2 regions of the Streptomyces sp. JK94 genome follow, and region 1 is predicted to be linked to the other one. Evidence: riboswitches for the same ligand, from Rfam matches in the RefSeq annotation. Region 1 holds a riboswitch; the other holds the start of a gene.
What was found. Region 1 has a riboswitch for glycine ahead of gcvT (glycine cleavage system aminomethyltransferase GcvT). Riboswitches for the same ligand answer to the same signal wherever they lie in the genome.
Positions count from the first base shown of each region.

Region 2: linked by a shared signal. The riboswitch ahead of gcvP (aminomethyl-transferring glycine dehydrogenase) and the one ahead of gcvT (glycine cleavage system aminomethyltransferase GcvT) in region 1 are both predicted to bind glycine.

Region 1 is NZ_JBSICH010000044.1:28,434-31,833, forward strand. Features, by position in the region: gene glyA (serine hydroxymethyltransferase) at 1-268, opposite strand, end outside; gene gcvH (glycine cleavage system protein GcvH) at 284-661, opposite strand; gene gcvT (glycine cleavage system aminomethyltransferase GcvT) at 781-1,899, opposite strand; glycine riboswitch at 1,939-2,055, opposite strand; glycine riboswitch at 2,056-2,150, opposite strand; gene ACVV2G_RS30135 (AAA family ATPase) at 2,330-3,010, shown strand; gene ACVV2G_RS30140 (enhanced serine sensitivity protein SseB) at 3,138-3,400, shown strand, end outside.
Region 2 is NZ_JBSICH010000012.1:9,676-13,075, reverse strand. Features, by position in the region: gene gcvP (aminomethyl-transferring glycine dehydrogenase) at 1-1,789, opposite strand, end outside; glycine riboswitch at 1,966-2,061, opposite strand; gene ACVV2G_RS11955 (PRC-barrel domain-containing protein) at 2,199-2,576, shown strand; gene ACVV2G_RS11950 (DNA polymerase IV) at 2,602-3,400, opposite strand, start outside.

The DNA of each region.
Region 1 (3,400 bases):
GCTCGGCGCCGAAGAGCGCCTTGACCCGGTCGACGGCGATCTGCTCGACCACGTCGACGTGCTCGCAGCCGCCGTAGTAGCGGCGGCCGGGGTAGCCCTCGGCGTACTTGTTGGTGAGGACCGAGCCCTGGGCCTCCATGACCGCGACCGGAGCGAAGTTCTCCGAGGCGATCATCTCGAGGGTGGACTGCTGGCGGTCCAGCTCGGCGTCGACGGCGGCGGCGACGTCGGGGTCGAGCTCGTGCAGGGGGGTGTTCAGAAGCGACATGCGGTCCGTGACTCCTCAGCCGGCGGTGAAGGCGGTGTACTCGTCGGCGGAGAGCAGGTCGGCCGGCTCGTCCGTGACGCGCACCTTGAACAGCCAGCCGCCCTCGAAGGGCGCGGAGTTCACCAGCGACGGGTCGTTGACGACGTCCTCGTTGACCTCGGTGACCTCACCGGAGACGGGGGAGTACAGGTCGGAGACCGACTTGGTCGACTCCAGTTCGCCGCAGGTCTCGCCCGCGGAGACCGAGTCGCCGACCTCGGGGAGCTGGACGAAGACCACGTCACCGAGCGCGTTGGCCGCGTGCTCCGTGATGCCGACCGTCGAGGCGCCGTCCTCGGCGTCCGACAGCCACTCGTGCTCCTTGCTGTAGCGCAGCTGCTGGGGGTTGCTCATGGCCTGGATTCTCCTGTACGCGGGAAACTGCTGATGAACGGGGGACCACCGGCACCGCCGGTGAGCAGCGGGGACGTGAGCGCGGTCACGGAAGGCCGCGACCGCGGTCCCTCCACTGTCTACTTCTGGCGCTTGTAGAACGGCAGCGCCACGACCTCGTACGGCTCGTGGCTGCCCCGGATGTCCACGCCGACACCCTCGGTGCCCGGCGCCGCGTACGCCGGGTCGACGTACGCCATGGCGATCGGCCTGCCCAGCGTCGGGGACGGCGCCCCGGAGGTGACCTCGCCGACCACCTCGCCGCCGGCGACGACCTGGTACCCGGCGCGCGGGACCCGGCGGCCCTCGGCGACCAGGCCGACCAGGACGCGGGGCGGGTTCCGCTCCGCCCGGGAAGCGGCCTCGGTCAGCGCCGCGCGCCCCACGAAGTCGCCCTCCTTCTCGAACTTCACCACCCGGCCGAGACCGGCGTCGAAGGGCGTCAGCGCGGTCGTCAGCTCGTGCCCGTACAGCGGCATGCCCGCCTCCAGGCGGAGCGTGTCCCGGCAGGACAGGCCGCACGGGACCAGCCCGGCGCCCTCGCCCGCCGCGGTCAGCGCCTGCCACAGCCCGACGGCGTGCTCGGGCTTGACGAACAGCTCGAAGCCGTCCTCGCCGGTGTAACCGGTGCGCGCGACGAGCGCCGGTACGCCGGCCACGGTGCCGGGCAGACCGGCGTAGTACTTCAGGCCGTCCAGGTCGGCGTCGGTGAGGCTCTTCACGATGGCCGGGGACGCGGGGCCCTGCACGGCGAGCAGCGCGTACGCGTCGCGGTCGTCGCGCACCTCGGCGTCGAACCCGGGGGCCCGCCCGGTCAGCGCGTCCAGCACCACCTGGGCGTTGGAGGCGTTGGCGACGACCATGTACGTGTCGTCGGCCAGCCGGTAGACGATCAGGTCGTCCAGGATGCCGCCGTCCTCGCGGCAGATCATGGTGTAGCGGGCGCGGCCCGGCTTCACGCTGCCGATGTTGCCGACCAGCGCGAAGTCCAGCAGGGCGGCGGCGCCCGGTCCGGTGACCGTGATCTCGCCCATGTGCGAGAGGTCGAAGAGCCCGGCCCGGGTGCGCACCGCGACGTGCTCGTCGCGCTCGGAGCCGTAGCGCAGGGGCATGTCCCAGCCGGCGAAGTCGGTCATCGTCGCGCCCAGCGCGCGATGCGTGGCATCGAGCGCGGTACGGCGGAGTTCGGTACTGCTCATCGGTCGGTCGTCTCCCAGGACAGGACGGGGCGAGGTCGATCCTCCCCATCTGTCATCGAAACCTGAGAGGTTCGCCACGACCACCGGAGTGCGGCGGCCGGGACTTGCACCTTGGGTGGGGCAGCCGTCGGACGGCGGCCCGCTTTTCAGATGTGCCTCGCCCGCGCGGTAACGGTGCCTGAGAGATTCAAGGGAGGGACTTGCTCCTTCGGCGCCCCGGCGACGGCCGGGGACTCTCCCGCGCGGATTCAAACGGCCGGTATGCAGTTGGCGCCGCCATCATTGCACGCCGGGCCGATCCGTGGCAGACCGTGATCTGTAACCGGCTTGTGGCAGTAAGCGAACGAAAACACGAGACCTGCGCATTACCTTCTCTTTACACTCGACGGGGATGGGAACTCGTGAACCGCCCCAGGGGAGGACGATCACGGTGAACAGGACCACGGCGTGCGCCACGACCACGGGTCTCGCACTGCCCGAACAGCCGGTCGCCCCGGCCCCGAAGGCGCGCGCCGAGACGCGCGCCGAGACGCCCGCACCCGTCGTCCGCGACCTGCGGGACCGGGACGGCCGCAGCCCGCACGCCCTGCTCTTCGGGCCCCGGGACCTGGTCGTGATCACCGGCCTGCCCGGCAGCGGCAAGTCCACGCTGATCAAGCGCACCGTGCGCGGCCTGCGCATCGACTCCCAGGACAGCCGCGACCGCTGGGAGCGCCGCATGCCGCGCTTCCTGCCGTACGCGCTCTACCGCCCCCTCGTCCGCCTCGCCCACTACGCCGGACTGCGGCGCGCCCTGCGCTCCGGCGAGGGCGTGGTCGTGCACGACTGCGGCACCCAGGCCTGGGTGCGCGGCTGGCTGGCCCGCGAGGCCCGGCGCCGGCAGGGCGCCCTGCACCTGCTGCTGCTCGACGTGGACGCCGGCGAGGCACTGGCCGGCCAGCGCGAGCGCGGCCGGGGCGTGTCGCGGTACGCGTTCCTGCGGCACCGCACGGCCAACACCCGCCTGCTGGGCGCGGTCACCGAGGGCGTCCTGCCGGCCGGCTGCGCCTCGGCGATCCTGCTGGACCGGGCGGCGGCGGGCGCGCTGCGCCGGATCGCCTTCACCGGGTGACGCACCGGATCGGCTTCACCGGGTGACGTACCGCAGGGCCGTCACCGGGTGACGCACCGTAGGGCCACAGGGCCGAACGGGTTAGCCTTTTCAGCCACAGCAGCGGTACCAGGCAGGCGGTAGGCAGATGGACATCCCAGGGAACCTCCCGGCGGACTTCTCCGCCGGCTTCCCGGCGCAGACGCACCCCCACCCGCACGGCGGGTGGCCCGGCAACGAGCTGGAGGAGGTGCTGTCCGCATCCCTCGGGGTCCCGGGTGCCGGAGGCCGGATCGTGGAGGTGCTCGGCCGCAGCTTCCTGTGGATACCCCTGCCGAACGGCGGCGGCCCGAACAGCGGCCCCCTCGACCTGCCCTCGCTGGAGATCGACGGCCAGGCCTACGTGCCGGT
Region 2 (3,400 bases), on a different contig from region 1:
TGCGCTGGTCGTCGCCGTTGGCCCGGTGGTAGCCGCGTACGGCGAGCAGACCGGCGAACTCGCCCTGCGATCCGGCGTTCGGCTGGAGCGAGACCTTGTCGTACCCGGTGACCTCGGCGAGCCGCTCCTCCAGCTCACGGATGAGGGTGAGGTAGCCCTGCGCCTGCTCGGCGGGCGCGAAGGGGTGCAGCCCACCGAACTCGGACCAGGTGACCGGCTCCATCTCGGTGGTGGCGTTGAGCTTCATGGTGCAGGAGCCCAGTGGGATCATGCCGCGGTCCAGCGCGTAGTCCCGGTCGGCCAGGCGGCGCAGGTAGCGCAGCATCGCGGTCTCGGAGCGGTACTGGTGGAAGACGGGGTGGGTGAGGAAGTCGTCCGTGCGCAGCAGCGCCTCGGGCAGCGTCTCCCCGGTCGCCGCGTCCAGCGCCTCGATGTCGCCCTCGACGCCGAAAGCGTTCCACACGCCGCCGACCTGGGCGCGCGTGGTGGTCTCGTCGCAGGCGAACGACACGTGGTCGGCGTCGACGAGCCGCAGGTTGATGCCGTTCTCGCGCGCGGCGTGCACGATCGCGTCGGCCCGGCCGGGCACCCGCGCGGTGACCGTGTCGAAGTAGGCGCCGTGCACGGTCTCGACGCCGCCGGCCGCGAGACCCGCGGCGGTGACCGTGGCGTACCGGTGGGTGCGCCGCGCGATGGCCCGCAGCCCCTCGGGCCCGTGGTATACGGCGTACATGCCGGCCATGACGGCGAGCAGCACCTGCGCGGTGCAGATGTTGCTGGTGGCCTTCTCCCGGCGGATGTGCTGCTCGCGGGTCTGCAGCGCGAGGCGGTAGGCCCTGTTGCCGTCGGCGTCCACGGAGACGCCGACCAGGCGGCCGGGCAGGCTGCGCGCGAACTTCTCGTGCACCGCCATGTAGCCGGCGTGCGGCCCGCCGAAGCCCATCGGCACACCGAAGCGCTGCGTCGTGCCGATGGCGATGTCCGCGCCCAGCTCGCCGGGCGAGGTGAGCAGGGTGAGGGCGAGCAGGTCGGCGGCGACGGTGACGAGCGCGCCGAGCTCGTGCGCCCGGTCGATGACCGGCTTGAGGTCGCGGACGGCACCGGAGGCGCCCGGGTACTGGAGGAGGACGCCGTTGATCTCCCGCTCGGCGACCTCGGCCGGAATGCCCTCGCTCAGGTCGGCGACGACGACCTCGACACCGGTCGGTTCGGCACGGGTCCGGATCACGGCGATGGTCTGCGGCAGCGCGTCCGCGTCGACGAGGAACAGGCCCTTCTTGTTCCTGCCCATGCGCCGGGACAGGGCCATCGCCTCGGCGGCGGCGGTGCCCTCGTCCAGCAGCGAGGCGCCGGAGGTGGGCAGGCCGGTGAGTTCGGCGACCATGGTCTGGAAGTTCAGCAGGGCCTCCAGACGGCCCTGGCTGATCTCCGGCTGGTACGGGGTGTACGCGGTGTACCAGGCAGGGTTCTCCATGACGTTGCGCAGGATCACCGGCGGGGTGAAGGTGCCGTAGTAACCGAGGCCGATCATGGAGTCGAGGACCTGGTTGCGGTCGGCGAGCGAGCGCAGCTCGGCCAGCACCTCGGCCTCGGAGCGCGCGCCGGGCAGGTCCAGCGCCTCGGCGTTCTTGATCACATCCGGCACCGCGGCGGCCGTCAGCTCGTCGAGCGAACCGTAACCGACCTGCGCGAGCATCTTGGCTTGGGCCTCGTGGTCGGGGCCGATGTGGCGCTGCTCGAAGGGCGCTGCCTGTTCGAGCTCGGAGAGCGGAATGCGGTGGGCGGTCATTGCGGAGGCCTCCTGGTCTGACGACCTGCGAGGGGCACCACGGCGCGGGTGCCCGGACGGCCTCCCCCTCTGTCATCTCGACCTGAGAGCTTCACCGGGGCGGCCCGAGGCCCCACCGGCTTTCACCGTCGGTGAGAGCGGAAGCCGTCGACACCCGCTCTGCTTTCCAGAGTGACCTCGTCCGTGCGGTACGTGAGCCTGAGAGATTCCGGGGAGGATTTGCTCCTTCGGCGCCTCCGGTGATGTCCGGAGGACTCTCCCGCACGGGGTCAGCAGCCGTTTGCCAGCGTACCAGCGCCCTCACCGCACGGGTCTTCGAGTGGCCGACCCGCTCCATGTGCTCTTTTGTAGTACTTACGGATGATTCGGCGGCTGGTGTGCGACCCAGTGCGACCAAGTGGAGGGCCCCGTGCGTACTGACATCGACCCGCGGAACCTGATCGGCCGCAAGGCGTTCGACCGCCACGGCACCCGGATCGGCACCATCGACGAGGTCTACCTCGACGACGCCACCGGCGTCCCCGAGTGGGCGGCCATACGCACCGGCCTGTTCAGCAGGGACGCCTTCGTGCCGCTGGAGCCGAGCGAACTGGTCGACGGCAGCCTGCGCGTGCCCTTCGACCGGACGCTGATCAAGGAGGCCCCCGACTTCGGTGTCGGCCGCCACCTCTCGCCGGAGCAGGAACTCCAGCTCTACCACCACTACGGACTGGACGTCGCCGCCACTCCCCCGCCCCCCGACCACGACTTCGGCAAGCTGGCCGGCCACGGCAAGGAAGAGAGCTGACGGACCGGCCCCGCGGCGCCCACCGCTAACCGGGGACCGGGCGCCCCGGCCCCGGCGGGCCGGTGTCCGCTGCGGCGTCCACCGCCGGGCCCGGCTCCGCGGCCGCCGCCCCCGCGTCCCCGGGTCCTCGCGGCACGGGAGGCACGAGCGGCAGCGGATCCGCCGGTGTCAGCTCCGGGTCGTCCACCGCGAAGGTCCGCACCCGCCCCCTCGTCGAGTACGGCGTCTCGAACCGCACGGTGACCCGCCCCAGCCCGCTTCCCTGCACCCACCCGTGCCCGTACTCGGCGTGCCGCACATCGTGCCCCGACGGCCACCGGCGCTCGGTGGGCGCCGGCAGGTGCTCGTCGGCGGGCTCGGCCTCGGGTTCCTCGGCGAGTTCCTCGGCACGGTCCCCCGCCGCCTGCGCGAACAGGTCCTCCTGCGTGTAGTCGGCCAGCCCGCTGACGCCGACTCCCAGCAGCCGCACGCCGCCCGTGGTGTCCACCGAGTCCAGCAGCCGGGCCGCCGCCTCGCGCACCACCGCCGGGTCGTCCGTCGGCCCGCGCAGGGTCTCCGAGCGCGTCAGCGTGGAGAAGTCGTACCTGCGCACCTTGAGCACGATGGTCCGCCCGGACAGCCCGGACGCACGGAGCCGCCGTACACACCGGTCGGCCAGCCGTCCCACCTCCACACCGACCCGCACCCGGTCGTGGATGTCCACGTCGTAGGTGTCCTCGACCGACACCGACTTCGTCTCCCGCTCCGAGACCACGGGACGGTCGTCACGGGCCAGGGCCATGGCGTACAGGGCGTGCCCGTGCGCCCTGCCCAGCAGCCGGACG